Regions from separate parts of the Enterobacter cloacae complex sp. HYC074_NIDB genome, predicted to be linked through region 2. Evidence: predicted binding sites of a transcription regulator. Region 2 holds the regulator's gene; each other region holds the start of a gene.
The links. The regulator LexA, encoded in region 2, represses DNA repair genes until DNA is damaged. The targets are predictions, from matches to a motif close to TNCTGTATGTACATACAGNA.

Region 1 (4,977 bases), 1.3 Mb from region 2:
CTGCTCCGCGAGTTCTGGCTCCATTTCCTGGAAATCAGCCAGAGATTCACGGTCGCCCGTCAGCACGACGGTCAGCGACAGCGGCATAGACGGAATGGATACAGGCAGCGGACGCGAATCGTCGTAGCCTACCCAGTCAAAACGTTGCTGCGTCACCACCGTTTTCAGGCGCATCCACAGCAGAGGCTGAGCAAGCAGGGTGCGAAGGGAAATGAGCAACACGCCGCCATTCGCGCGGTGTACCAGCCCCGGTTGCAGTGACACATCGCCATTGAACTGACGAAGGCAGCCGAACAGCTGTTCTGCTTCCACCCAGTTGGCGGTGATCACCTCGCCTTTTGCAGCGAACTGTCCGTCTGCCTGCGTGGCAGGTTCGTACGTCACGTCACGTCCGGCAATATGATACTGGCCACCAAAAACGGCATTCGTTTTTGGCTGCAACTGGCGCATGGCATCACCGAGAAGCGTCAGATACTCGGCTTCTTCCGGGGCTTTGAGCAGCATGAAAGGAGATGTAGCCCATGGGGATGACATCTGCTCCAGCGCGTAATGCAAACGCGGTTGTGTATCGCTAAGTATGAATTCGTGTTCTTTTGTGAGGTCTGGCTGTGCAAACAGCTCCTGATAGCTCTCGGTATCCGGAACCAGGTCACGCCATGCAAGTTTCGTAATGGTCAAAGTTGATGTTTTTTAGTCAGAAGTAAAACCGTGGAGTATACCGTAAGCGGCGCACTCTGCCCAATCAGGATTCGGGTTTTCGTCATGCGGATCGCCTGCGGAGTTTCACAGGATATGATTTCTTTTCAGCAGATTGCCAAAAAACTGATATTCTGAACAGAGTTACACGGTAACACTGAGATCGCAATGAAATATCAACAACTGGAAAACCTCGAAAGCGGCTGGAAATGGAAGTACCTGGTCAAAAAGCACCGTGAAGGGGAGCTGATCACCTGCTACATCGAAGCCAGCGCGGCGCAAGAAGCTGTGGATATGTTGCTGACCCTCGAAAACGAACCGGTACTGGTCAACGGCTGGATTGAGAAACACATTAATCCGGCCCTGTTAAACCGGATGAAGCAAACTATCCGTGCTCGTCGTAAACGGCATTTCAATGCCGAGCATCAGCACACCCGTAAGAAATCCATCGACCTGGAGTTTATGGTCTGGCAGCGTCTGGCCGGGCTTGCGCAACGGCGCGGGAAAACCCTGTCGGAAACGGTGGTGCAGCTGATTGAAGATGCCGAGCACAAAGAGAAGTATGCCAGCCAGATGTCGACGCTGAAGAACGATCTACAGGCACTGTTAGGTAAAAAATAAGCGTTTTGCTTTTCTTCAGATAATAAAAAACCCCGCATGGCGGGGTTTTTTTATAAGACGATAACTTATGCCGCAGGCTGAGTTACAACGTCTTTGATACCTTTAACTTCGATCTCTACGCGACGATCTGGTGCCAGGCAGTCGATCAGTGCAGCGCGTGGTTTCACGTTGTCACAGGTAGAACCGGTAACTGGGTTAGATTCGCCCATACCACGTGGGGAGATCTTGTTAGCTGGGATACCTTTAGATACCAGGTAATCAACTACAGACTGAGCACGTTTCTCAGACAGACCCTGGTTGTAAGCGTCAGAACCGATACGGTCGGTGAAGCCCAGAACCACTACAGAACCGTCTTTAGGATCCAGGTTGCTCAGCTGGGTGTACAGCTGATCCAGTGCCTGCTGACCTTCTGGTTTCAGGGTAGCTTTGTTGAAGTTGAACAGAACGTCAGACTTCAGAGTGAAGTGCTTGGTCTGTACTTCTGGCGCTGGAGCCGGAGCTGGAGCTACGACTGGCGCATCTTCCTGCTGACCGAAACGGTAAGAAACACCAACGCTCAGCATGCCGTTGTCTGGACGAACGCCAACGGTAGCACCGTCACCAATGTTGTTAACCCACTGGTATTCCAGACGGGTAGCGATGTCACGGGTCATTGCCCACTCAACGCCACCAGCGAATACTGGGGAAACACCCGTGTCGTGGTCGTCACCAGCGATGCTGTTGCTGGAGTCTGCACGCCATACCATGCCGCCCAGACGGGTGTACACGTCCAGATCGTCAGTTACTGGGTAACCCAGTTTAGCGGTCAGCTGTACGCCTTGAGCTTTGAAAGCGCCATTTACGTTGTCGCCTTTGTAAGGCATACGACCTAACCAGTCGTAACCCATTTCAAAGCCAACATACGGGTTAACCTGATAGCCACCGAACGCACCTGCACCCAGCTGGCTCTCGTGAGTAGGGCCATCGTTGTTCAGGCTGCTGTTGTACCAACCGGTGTCATGGAACTGAGACCAGCCCAGTTTACCACCTGCATACCAGGTATTATCTTTCGGAGCGGCCTGCGCTACGGTAGCGAAGCCAGCCAGTGCCACTGCAATCGCGATAGCTGTCTTTTTCATTTTTTGCGCCTCGTTATCATCCAAAATTTGCCATGAATATCTCCATCGGAGGAATCACGGTTAAATCCTTCACCGGGGGGCGTGGTCAAATATAAACCTACCGATATCTTCGGCTTAGGCCGAGCACCCCTGGCGATGTAAAGTCTACAACGTAGCTGAAAACTTACAAGTGTGAAGTCCGTCAGGCATATGAAAAAAAAAGTTCCGTATACCTAATATTTAACAATTTTTGAACGAATTTTGTGCAGTAAAATTAACGAGAACCGCGTCAGACAAGCCTTGCCGCAGTTTTGGCGCGTTGAACTTTTTTTGCATACTGCGGTCGAAAAAAATTCCAGGAAAACTCTTAAAATGACTCAATGGTACACATTTGAGTGAATTTTTAGCCCGGGATGTTGTCCTCTGCGATAGGAATCTCCACGAACTGGCCGCATGATGAAACCCATCGCGTTACCTTCTTCAGCCGCTTCAGTCAGACGCAAATGTTCCTCTTGCGACAGATCCTCAGGCAACCACCCAATCACGACGCTATAGTTCCCGGTACGTAATGCCCGGACCATCGACTCGACCGTATCGCAAGGGGAGAGTTGATTAATCTGCATCACCTTCGCTAACGGCAGCCCAGCCGACTGAACCCATTCGCGACTTAATTTTTGCTGTGGCGTCAGCCAGAGCTGCCAGCGAGACTGTTGCCCGAGCTGCTGCAAAAGCGGCAGGAGTAAGAGTTGTGTCAACAGCGGCTGGTCTTCACGGTAAACCACTTCACTGATAAGCCCTGTCGATTCACGCCCGATAGTATTCTGCGCAGCATTGCCTGCGGCAGAAGTAGAAGGTGTTAAGTGATTTGCATAGCCTGAAGTGTACATAATCATTCCAGCCCTGTAGTTACTGTATAGATATACAGTAACCCCTGTATGCATAAAGATCAACCTCATTTTCGGAAAGCGACTCGCAAATTTCATCCATTCCTGGTGAACATGAAAAAATCATCTTGCCCAACGGCAATAAGTTGCCTATTTTCCTGCTAACGGATCCGTTAGTAAGAAATATCGTGGTTACTGTATGATTTTTAATGGAATTATCATGAAAAAGATATCTTATGAGCGGATTTATCAATCTCAAGAATACCTCTCTCCGCTGGGCGAAATTCATCATCGCGCCCTGTTTGGCGGTTATACCCTGGCCGTGGATGAAGCGGTGTTCGCGATGGTGTCTGACGGCGAGCTGTACCTTCGCGCCTGTGAGCAAAGTGCAAAATACTGTGTAAAAAACGCTTCCTCTTTTCTGACCCTGATGAAACGAGGACGCCCAGTGCTGCTTAATTACTACCGTGTGGACGAAGGTCTGTGGCAAAACAGGGAAAAACTGCTTCAGCTCTCCTCGTTTGCGCTCGATGCCGCCAGGAAAGAGCGCTACCAGCGCCATCAGCGTAACCGGCTTAAAGATCTGCCGAACCTGACCTTTCAGATTGAGGTCCTGCTTATGGAGGCGGGCATTACCAATGAAGAGACGCTACGACAGTTGGGGGCGAAGACGAGCTGGCTGAAAATGCGCTCTAAGAATAAAGCGCTGAGTATCCGGGTATTGTTCGCGCTTGAAGGCGCGATTGAAGGGTTACATGAAGCGGCACTCCCGGCGGATATTCGCCGGGAGCTTACGGAGTGGTTTAATGCGCTGCCTGAGTCGCAGGGCCATCATTCCGCCAGGTAGCGATCTGCTGTCGCAGCCGACAAATTTCCGGCAGCAAAGCGATAAGCAGGCCAATTTGCTGAAGGACCAGTGGAGCTTTGTTGTCGGTGCCTGGATCAAGGTGTGCGATACGTTGCACCAGTTCATCCAGTGCCTGGTGAACCCGTGGCTCATCCGCAGGTTGATGATGAAGCGCATCATCAACGTAGCAAACGGCGTCGTCCAGCAGCGCCAGGATGTCCGGATTCGTCAGTTTCTCTCGGTGGGCGCCAAGGGTAGAGATATAGCTGGTGAACGTGTGGTTCAGACACAGCAGGCGGAAGGCTGTCTCACGGATTTCTGCCGTAGCGCGCGGCTCAGTTGACATATTCGAGACAACGGAAGCCAGCTCTGCGTCAGTGTTATGCGCATCGCGACGGGCAATCCGATAGGCCAGACGGTTATCGCGACCCTGATGGTATTGCTCAAGAATAGCATCCAGGTAGCGGCAGTTGGCGTTCATTGCTCTGTCGGACACGCGCGGTAAATTTCGGAAACGCCAGTCAGGCCAGATAAAACTCACCGCCGCCCAGGCGATGGCGCAGCCGATTAGCGTGTCAATCACACGGGGGAGGGCCACCTCAAAGCCTTCACCCAGCAGATTGAAGCAGAGCAGCACCAGCAGCGTGATGAACATCGTGGCGTGGGCATACTGCACATTGCGGAAAGCGAAGAACAGTACACCGGTAATCACAATCAGGATCAGTTGCCCTTCTACGGATGGCACAAAGTAGAGCACCGGCAGCCCGATGGCGACCCCGACTAATGTCCCGACAATACGCAGCGCGAGCCGATGGCGGGTAGCGTTATAGTT
Region 2 (4,977 bases):
ATCGTCTCTTCCGGCTCGGCATCGCCCGTATCGCTAATGTACCCTTCGTCGCGCAGCGTCAGCACCAGGGAGCTGAATACCGCTTTGTCGAAGAATTCCGGGGCGTTAATGCCATGCAGAACGGAGAGGCGCTGGGCCAGCGTCCGGCTCTCTTTTTCCAGCGTACCGCGGTTGATGGACGGATTTGCACTCAGCAACCAGAAGGTAATGGCGTAGCGCTGCAACGTCTCACGCGCACCGGAAGCCAGGAGCTGCAAGGTACGTGAACGTGACGGATTGATATGCAGTTCATCATCACTGATGGTAATCAGCCCCTGACGATGCATCTCTGCCGTCATTTTATCGAGCTCTGCCGCCAGTTCATCCTTACTCCAGCGCAGGAACAGCTCCGCTTTCAGCATCGGGTAGATGGCCTGAATATGGCGCAGCAGCTCCTGACGTGAAATACGGCGGTGCTGGGTAATAATGGCCGCCATCAGCGACGGCAGCATCAGCATGTGCGTGATGTTATTACGGTAGTAGGTCATCAGCACGGCCTGCTCGCGCGGCAGAATGATGATGTCACCAATCGTATCTTTCTCGACTTCGAACTTGTTCATCTGCAACGCGTGATCGATCAGCTCGCTGGCGGTGGCAGACGGCACGGTCGAATCCACGGAATACGGCACGTTGCGCATGATATCCAGGTAGCAGTCAATCTGCTCGGTCAGCTGTTCGCGGGTCAGTGAACGCTGGCGAGAGGCCAGAAGCGCAGTACAACACAGGTTCATGGCGTTTGCCGCACCAGCATTGTTGATGCGTACCATCAGCTCGGATGCAATGCCGTTGACCGTTGGCGTCAGCCAGGCCGGACGTACCGCTTCGATAGGATCGATAGACTCGCGCCACTCCGGAACATGATGGTTCAGATATGTCATCAGCGGCAGGGGCTCGCCAAAGTTCACGTATCCCTGGCCGAGGTTGCGCAATTTACTCAGCCCACGCAGCATCTGCGGCAGACTCTCTTTCTCTTTAGTCGCACCGCGCAGCTCTTTCGCGTAGGTGCCCACTTCCATCACGTGTTCATAACCGATGTAAATCGGCACCAGCGTGATAGGACGGGTACCGCCACGCAGCATGGCCTGAATGGTCATCGACAGCGTGCCGGTCTTTGGATCGAGCAGACGACCGGTACGCGAGCGACCGCCTTCAACAAAGTACTCCACAGAATAACCGCGGCTGAACAGCTCGCCCAGATACTCCCTGAAGACGGTGGAGTAAAGCTTGTTACCTTTAAAGGTACGACGAATGAAGAACGCACCCAGACGGCGGAAAATCGGGCCTGCTGGCCAGAAGTTCAGGTTGATACCGGCAGCAATATGCGGTGGCACCAACCCCTGGTGATAGAGCACGTAAGAGAGCAACAAGTAGTCCATGTGGCTGCGGTGGCAGGGCACATAGACAATCTCGTGGCCGTCGTGCGCTAACTGACGCACGCGTTCGGCGTTGTGGACGTTAATCCCCTGATAGAGGCGGTTCCACGTGAAGCCGAGGATACGGTCAGAGAGGCGAATCATCTCGTAGGAGAAGTTCGCGGCGATCTCTTCCATCAGCGCGATTGCGTTTTGCTGCGCTTTCTCGTGCGAAATTTTCTTGCTGCGCGCTTCATCTTCTACGGCACGGGCAATCGCTTTGGAAGCCAGCAGCTTGTTGAACAGATCCTGACGTGCCGGGAGACGTGGTCCAACGGCCGCCAGACGCTGACGTGCAAAGTGCATACGCGCAACGCGCGCCAGCTTTTGCGCAATGATTTTGTCAGTGCCGTGTTCATCCGCCATGCGGCGCAGTGAAACGGAAGGTGAGAAGCGGACAAAACTGTCGCGTCCCAGCCAGGAGACGGCGAAAAACTTCTGAATGCCGTTGAGCATACGCAGCGGCGGGTTCTCTTCCCCTTTTTCGCGCCCCGGACGACGGCCAAACATCACCGACACCGGCACCATCTGCACGTCCAGATCGGGGTTGCTGCGGTGCAGATCGAGGTAATCATGGAACAGCTTAATGGACTCTTCTTTCGGCGTGTAATAGGTGAACACGCGCGGCCCGCCATGGATGAACACGTAGCGTGGCAGCAGCGTACCGTCGACTTCCAGCGGTTCAAGTGGGTCAGGTAAATCGTGCGCCAGACATTGAGCGCGAAGCGTCAGCAGGTCTGCCTTCGAGTTATAAGGCAAAACGTACATAATAGGGCGCGACGTATCGAGCCCTAATTCCAGCGCAGGTTCTGCTGGGATAGACTTACTTTTTACCAGGACGCTTAATGGTAAATTAAGTAATTTGTAGTAAATTCGTGGCCAGCCGGACATAAACGATGTAAAGCCTCTGGTTAATAATGCAATTGCGGCGCAAGGATAACAGAAAGCGCGCAAAATTTCTGTTGTTACCCGTCATACTTCAGGTTGCAGCAAAACGCGCTGCGGCTTTAGTTACAGACGCTATTTATCATAAAAGGTTCTTTTAATGGCCAATAATACCACTGGGTTAACTCGAATCATTAAAGCTGCCGGTTATTCATGGAAAGGTTTCCGCGCTGCATGGGTTAATGAAGCCGCTTTCCGCCAGGAGGCGGTTGCTGCAATCGTTGCCGTTGTCATCGCCTGCTTCCTTGATGTTGATGCTATCACCCGCGTACTGCTCATCGGATCTGTCTTTCTGGTGATGATAGTGGAAATTCTTAATAGCGCTATTGAGGCCGTTGTTGACCGAATCGGGTCGGAATTCCATGAATTGTCTGGCCGGGCGAAAGACATGGGTTCCGCTGCCGTACTGCTGGCGATTATCACTGCGGCGATCACCTGGGTCACGCTGCTTTGGTCGCATTTCCGATGAGCCTCGAGGAATAATTAAGTCCCTGGTTTTTTGTGCAGTTTTTGGTTCCAAAATCGCCTTTGACTGTATATACTCACAGCATAACTGTATATACACCCAGGGGGCGGTATGAAAGCGTTAACGACCAGGCAGCAAGAGGTGTTTGATCTCATTCGGGATCATATCGGCCAGACGGGTATGCCACCCACGCGTGCAGAAATTGCGCAGCGTCTGGGCTTCCGTTCTCCTAATGCTGCCGAAGAGCACCTTAAAGCGCTGGCGCGTAAGGGCGTGATTGAGATTGTTTCCGGCGCCTCACGCGGTATTCGTCTGCTGGTGGAAGAAGAGAGCGGTATTCCGCTGGTGGGTCGCGTAGCGGCAGGTGAACCTCTGCTGGCGCAGCAGCACATCGAAGGGCACTATCAGGTTGATCCAGGCATGTTCAAGCCGAGCGCCGATTTCCTGCTGCGCGTTAGCGGAATGTCCATGAAAGATATCGGTATTCTGGATGGCGATCTGCTGGCGGTACACAAAACGCAGGACGTGCGTAACGGGCAAGTCGTGGTGGCGCGCATTGATGATGAAGTGACGGTTAAGCGCCTGAAGAAACAAGGCAATACCGTGCAGCTTCTGCCTGAAAACAATGAATTCTCCCCGATTGTGGTGGATCTCCGCGAGCAGAGCTTCTCTATTGAAGGACTGGCGGTCGGCGTTATCCGCAACGGTGAATGGCTGTAATCTCTTCCTGACAGGCTGTAGTTCCTCTACAGCCTGGCCTGTTTTCTGATTCCGGTAATTTCCATGGCATTGCTAACTTCTGCCGATAAGGCGTTGTGGCGTCTTGCGCTACCGATGATTTTTTCCAATATTACCGTTCCTCTGCTTGGGCTGGTGGATACGGCGGTTATCGGGCATCTCGATTCGCCGATTTATCTCGGCGGCGTCGCGATCGGCGCAACGGCGACCAGCTTTCTCTTTATGCTGCTGCTTTTTCTGCGCATGAGTACGACGGGCCTGACGGCCCAGGCGTATGGTGCAAAAGATCCCCTGCGTCTGGCGCGTGCGCTGGTTCAGCCGCTCATTCTGGCATTCGGTGCCGGCGCGTTAATCGTTCTGTTGCGTACGCCGCTGATTGATCTTGCGCTCCATATTGTAGGCGGCAGCGATGCCGTACTGGAACAGGCCCGGCGGTTCCTCGAAATTCGCTGGCTCAGCGCGCCCGCTTCACTGGCAAACCTGGTCCTGCTGGGCTGGCTGCTGGGCGTGCAGTACGCCCGCGCGCCGGTGATCCTGCTGGTGGTGGGCAACCTGCTTAACATTATGCTCGATCTGTGGCTGGTGATGGGGCTGCACATGAACGTCCGGGGCGCGGCGCTGGCCACGGCGATTGCCGAGTACGGTACGCTGCTAATTGGTTTGGGAATGGTCTGGCGCGTACTGGCGATGCGCGGTATCACCCTGGATCTGCTGAAATCGGCCTGGCGCGGCAACATTCGTAAGCTGCTGGCGCTTAATCGCGACATCATGCTCCGTTCGCTCCTGCTGCAACTCTGCTTTGGCGCCTTAACCGTTTTTGGTGCGCGTCTTGGGCCTGAAATCGTCGCAGTCAACGCAGTGCTCATGACGTTACTGACCTTTACCGCTTACGCGCTGGATGGTTTTGCTTACGCCGTCGAGGCGCATTCAGGGCAGGCCTATGGCGCGCGTGAAAGCGGCCAGTTACGTGAGGTCTGGCGTGCTGCCTGTCGTCAGGCGGGCCTGGTGGCGCTGGTCTTTGCTCTGGTGTACGCCTGTTTTGGTGAGCATATTGTCGCGCTACTCACCTCGTTGCCCGCGCTACGTGAGCTGGCCGATCGCTACATCCTCTGGCAGGTAGTATTACCGGTGGTGGGCGTGTGGTGCTATTTGCTGGACGGCATGTTTATTGGTGCGACGCGAGGGGCGGAGATGCGCAACAGCATGGCCGTCGCGGCGGCGGGGTTCGGCCTGACGCTGCTGACCCTGCCGTATCTCGGCAATCATGGTCTGTGGCTGGCGTTGGCGGTCTTTCTCTCACTGCGTGGCCTTTCGTTGGCCGTTATCTGGCATCGTCACTGGCGAAACAATACCTGGTTTCCAGCCCCGCACGATATA
Region 3 (4,977 bases), 2.1 Mb from region 2:
AGGCAAGAAATTTGCGAGATTTGTTCCGAAAAAATCTGCGTGCTGTCACATTTTTTTGCAATTAAGGCAGGTAACGACATCAGAACTTCCGTAAAAAGGTCATCGATTTTTACTGACCTGAGGATATACCGTTGAAACGCCGTCTGTTTATTGCTGTTTCTTTACTCGCTTCGAGTATTTCATCCTCGCTGGCTGCCGAGCCGCTGGATTTTTCACCTCAGCCGCCTGCCATCCAGGCTGGCTCCTGGGTATTGATGGATTACACCACGGGTCAAATCTTAACGGCGGGCAACGAACATCAGCAGCGCAATCCGGCGAGCCTGACCAAACTGATGACGGGGTACGTTGTCGATCGCGCCATTGATAGCCACCGCATCAGCCCCGATGACATTGTGACGGTCGGACGTGACGCCTGGGCAAAAGGCAATCCGGTCTTTGACGGTTCGTCGCTGATGTTTCTGAAGGAGGGCGATCGGGTTTCCGTGCGCGATCTCAGCCGCGGCCTGATTGTTGATTCCGGCAATGATGCCTGCGTGGCGCTGGCGGATCACGTGGCGGGCGGTCAGCCGCAGTTCGTCAGGATGATGAATGACTACGTTGAAAAGCTGAACCTGCGCGATACCCACTTCGAAACCGTACACGGGCTGGATGCACCGGGTCAGCACAGCTCCGCCTACGATCTCGCCGTGCTTTCCCGGGCCATCATTCACGGCGAGCCTGAGTTCTACCACATGTACAGCGAGAAGAGCCTGACCTGGAACGGCATCACCCAGCAGAACCGCAACGGCCTGCTGTGGGATAAGACCATGAACGTGGATGGCCTGAAAACGGGACACACCTCGGGCGCGGGCTTTAACCTGATTGCCTCCGCGGTGGACGGTCAGCGTCGACTGATTGCGGTGGTGATGGGGGCAGACAGCCCGAAAGGACGTGAAGATCAGGCGCGCAAGCTGCTGCACTGGGGACAGCAAAATTTTGATACGGTGCAGATCCTGCATAACGGTAAAAAAGTGGGAACCGAGCGCATCTGGTACGGCGATAAAGAGCAGATCGCGCTGGGCACGGATCAGGACTTCTGGCTGGCATTACCCAAATCGGAAGTGCCGAACATCAAGGCGAAATACGTGATGGATAAAAAAGAGCTGGAAGCGCCGATCGCAGCGCATCAGCGGGTAGGGGAGATCCAGCTGTACGATCGTGACAAGGTGGTCGCGCACTGGCCATTGGTTACGCTGGAAAGCGTTGAAAAGGGTGGACTTTTCTCCCGTCTTGGCGATTATCTGCATCATAAACTCTAACCTTTTCGGGCAGACTGGCAGTGTTGCGAGTCTGCTCACATAATAAACACTCCTGGATTGCCGATAATCTCGATTCTGCTTTACAGTGTATATATATACAGTAATAAACGGAGGCAGCATGGACTACAGCATCAGGCAGCAACAGAAACGTACGATTGCAGGCTTTCATCTCGTGGGGCCGTGGGAAAAGACGGTCAAGCAGGGATTTGAACAGCTGGTCATGTGGGTAGATGGTCGTCATATTCAGCCGCAGGAGTGGGTGGCCGTTTATTATGACAATCCGGATGACGTGCCGGCAGAAAAGCTCCGCTGCGTTACCGCCGTAACGGTAGTAGACGATTTCACTATTCCTGAAAACAGCGAAGGGGTGATGATGACCGAAATTGCTGCCGGAGAGTATGCTATTGCTGCCGCGCGCGTCGAAAATCATGATTTCGCCACGCCGTGGTATCAGTTCTTCAACTCCCTGCTGGAAGACAGCAAATTCCAGATTGCAGCAAAACCCTGCTTCGAACGCTATCTGAACGATGGCAATGCTGACGGCTACTGGGATATTGAGATGTTTGTACCGGTAGAGCACAAAGTGGGATAATCCTGCGAAACGCAGGGTTTTTCAGCCGGGCGCGATCCACCCGGCTGAAAACACAGTACAATTGTGGTTTGCCGTAGAGCTGGAGACGGGTGTGCGCCCCGACAAGTCATTAACCCCTTTTGAAATTCGGTTATACAAACATTATCGCGTGGTGCACGGTTGCCGCATTGCGCTGGCGTTTGTGTTGACCTTCGTACTGGTTCGTTTGCTGGATATCCCGGAAGGGACGTGGCCGCTGATCACGCTGGTGGTGGTGATGGGGCCGATCTCATTCTGGGGGAACGTGGTCCCGCGCGCTTTCGAACGCATAGGCGGTACCGTTTTAGGCTCAGCGCTTGGGCTTATTGCCCTGAAGCTGGAGCTGATTTCGTTTCCGTTCATGTTGCTGTGGTGCGCGGTGGCGATGTTTCTTTGCGGATGGCTGGCCCTTGGCAAGAAACCGTATCAGGCGCTGCTGATTGGCATTACGCTCGCGGTTGTGGTCGGCGCACCGGCGGGCGATATGACCACGGCATTGTGGCGAAGCGGGGACGTGATCCTCGGCTCGTTGCTCGCCATGCTGTTTACCGGCATCTGGCCGCAGCGCGCCTTCCTGCACTGGCGCATTCAGATGGCAAACTACGTCACGGCATTTAACCGGGTCTACCAGGCCGGGTTTTCGCCGAATCTGATTGAGCGTCCGCGGCTGGAAAAGCATCTGCAAAAAATCCTCAATGATGTGGTCAAAATGCGCGGGTTAATTACGCCAGCAAGCAAAGAAACCCATATCCAGAAAGCCATCTTTGAAGCTATTCAGACGGTCAGCCGTAATCTGGTCTGTATGCTTGAACTGCAAATCAATGCCCACTGGGCCTCACGCCCCAGCCATCTTCTGATGCTCAACGCGCATACGCTGAAAGAGACGCAGCAGATGACGCAACAAACCCTGCTGACCATCGCTCATGCGCTCTATGAAGGTAACCCGCAGCCGATACGGGCGAACAGCGAGCGGCTGAACGAAATCGTCGCCGAGCTCAAACAGCTGATGAATGAGCGCCAGGGCGACAATGTGGCGGAAACGCCCATCCATGGTTATGTCTGGCTGAGTATGGAGCTGGCGCGGCAGCTGGAGTTGTTATCGCAGCTGATTTGCCGGGCTCTGCGCAAATAAAAAGCGTATGTGATGCCTGCTGCTTCGATTCAGCAACAATTAGGGTTATGATGGTTTTAAACGATATACTCATTGTCATTCGCAGCCGCTGTCTGTTAAAACGGTTGCTTTAACGAATCCGAATCTCACATTATCAGGGGTGTAAAAATGGAAACTACCAAGCCTTCGTTCCAGGATGTTCTGGAGTTCGTCCGCCTGTTCCGCCGCAAAAACAAGCTACAGCGCGAAATCCAGGACGTAGAGAAGAAGATCCGTGACAACCAGAAACGTGTCCTGCTGCTGGACAACCTGAGCGACTACATCAAGCCAGGTATGAGCGTTGAAGCTATTCAGGGCATCATCGCCAGCATGAAGAGCGATTATGAAGATCGCGTTGATGACTACATCATCAAAAACGCTGAGCTGTCCAAAGAGCGTCGCGACATCTCCAAGAAGCTGAAAGTGATGGGCGAAATCAAAAACGTCGACGCGAAAGGCGAGTAATCGCACACTCTGTTGCCCGGTGGCGCTGCGCTTACCGGGCCTACAGGACTGTTATCACGTAGGTCGGGTAAGGCGAAGCCGCCACCCGAAAATTTTACCGAACGCAAAAAAGCAAAAAGCCTGCTCTGAAAGCAGGCTTTTTAAATTTGGCTCCTCTGACTGGACTCGAACCAGTGACATACGGATTAACAGTCCGCCGTTCTACCGACTGAACTACAGAGGAATCGTTGTGGAGGCTTATCTTAGCGGCGAAAAAACTTTTGTCAAACCTGATCTCAGGCAAAAGCGTTTGTTTGATGATTCTGTCGTCATTTTGTTGTAAATCCAAACATAATTTTATGGAAAATACTTTGCAGGATACGCATTTCTGCCCCATCATTTGAAATGGAGTTTCAACTTTCTCGCTAAGGTCCATTTTGAACGTCACCGCACCCCTACGCCAGGCGATTATGCGCACGCCCTGGTATGCAAAACGTAAAAGTTATCGAGTTCTCTTCTGGCGTGAAATCACCCCCCTTGCTGTGCCTATTTTCCTGGAGAATACCTGCGTCCTGTTGATGGGCGTGCTGAGCACATTCCTGGTGAGCTGGCTCGGTAAAGAAGCTATGGCCGGGGTAGGGCTGGCGGATAGTTTCAATATGGTGGTGATGTCCTTCTTTGCCGCTATCGATCTCGGTACGACGGTGGTGGTGGCGTTTAGCCTGGGTAAGCTCGATCCGAAGCGTGCCCGCGAAGCGGCCAGACAGTCGCTGATGATCATGACCCTCTTTTCGATCATCCTTGCGGCGGTTATCCATTATTACGGCAAAGAAATTATCGACTTTGTCGCGGGAGAAGCGACCAGTGAGGTGAAGGATCTGGCTCTCACCTACCTGGAAATGACGGTGCTGAGTTATCCGGCGGCTGCCATCGCGCTGATTGGTAGCGGTGCGCTTCGTGGAGCAGGGAATACCAAAATCCCGCTGCTGATCAACGGCGGCATGAACATCCTGAACATCATTATCAGCAGCGTTTTGATTTATGGCGTCTTTTCCTGGGAGGGGCTGGGCTTTGTCGGCGCGGGTTTAGGGCTGACCATTTCCCGCTATATTGGTGCGGCAGCGATAATTGGCGTACTGATGGCGGGAATTACGCCATCGCTGCGCCTGACGCTGAAAAGTTATTTCCGTCCGCTTAACTTCGCCATCATCTGGGAAGTGATGGGGATCGGGATTCCGGCCAGTATCGAATCCGTGTTGTTTAACGGCGGGAAACTGCTGACGCAGATGTTTGTTGCCGGGATGGGAACAGACGTCATCGCTGGCAACTTTATTGCCTTCTCCATTGCCTCACTCATTAACCTGCCGGGAAACGCGCTGGGGTCGGCGTCGACGATCATCACCGGCAGACGTCTCGGAAAGGGGCAGATAGGGCAGGCGGAACGGCAGCTTCGGCATGTCTTCTGGCTTTCAACC

Region 1: a site for LexA is predicted at 3,322-3,341, ahead of sulA (SOS-induced cell division inhibitor SulA). Genes of this name have one in related genera too.
Region 3: a site for LexA is predicted at 1,382-1,401, ahead of sbmC (DNA gyrase inhibitor SbmC). Genes of this name have one in related genera too.

Annotation. Positions count from the first base shown of each region.
Region 1 covers NZ_CP114214.1:1,736,320-1,741,296, forward strand. The annotation lists gene O1724_RS08420 (AAA family ATPase) at 1-678, opposite strand, end outside; gene matP (macrodomain Ter protein MatP) at 865-1,317, shown strand; gene ompA (porin OmpA) at 1,383-2,435, opposite strand; gene sulA (SOS-induced cell division inhibitor SulA) at 2,792-3,301, opposite strand; gene O1724_RS08440 (TfoX/Sxy family DNA transformation protein) at 3,519-4,145, shown strand; gene yccS (YccS family putative transporter) at 4,102-4,977, opposite strand, start outside.
Region 2 covers NZ_CP114214.1:391,379-396,355, forward strand. The annotation lists gene plsB (glycerol-3-phosphate 1-O-acyltransferase PlsB) at 1-2,342, opposite strand, end outside; gene O1724_RS01910 (diacylglycerol kinase) at 2,497-2,865, shown strand; gene lexA (transcriptional repressor LexA) at 2,974-3,582, shown strand; gene dinF (MATE family efflux transporter DinF) at 3,646-4,977, shown strand, end outside.
Region 3 covers NZ_CP114214.1:3,043,070-3,048,046, reverse strand. The annotation lists gene dacD (serine-type D-Ala-D-Ala carboxypeptidase DacD) at 126-1,298, shown strand; gene sbmC (DNA gyrase inhibitor SbmC) at 1,417-1,890, shown strand; gene O1724_RS14820 (FUSC family protein) at 1,982-3,040, shown strand; gene O1724_RS14815 (DUF496 family protein) at 3,188-3,523, shown strand; tRNA gene O1724_RS14810 (tRNA-Asn) at 3,671-3,746, opposite strand; gene emmdR (multidrug efflux MATE transporter EmmdR) at 3,973-4,977, shown strand, end outside.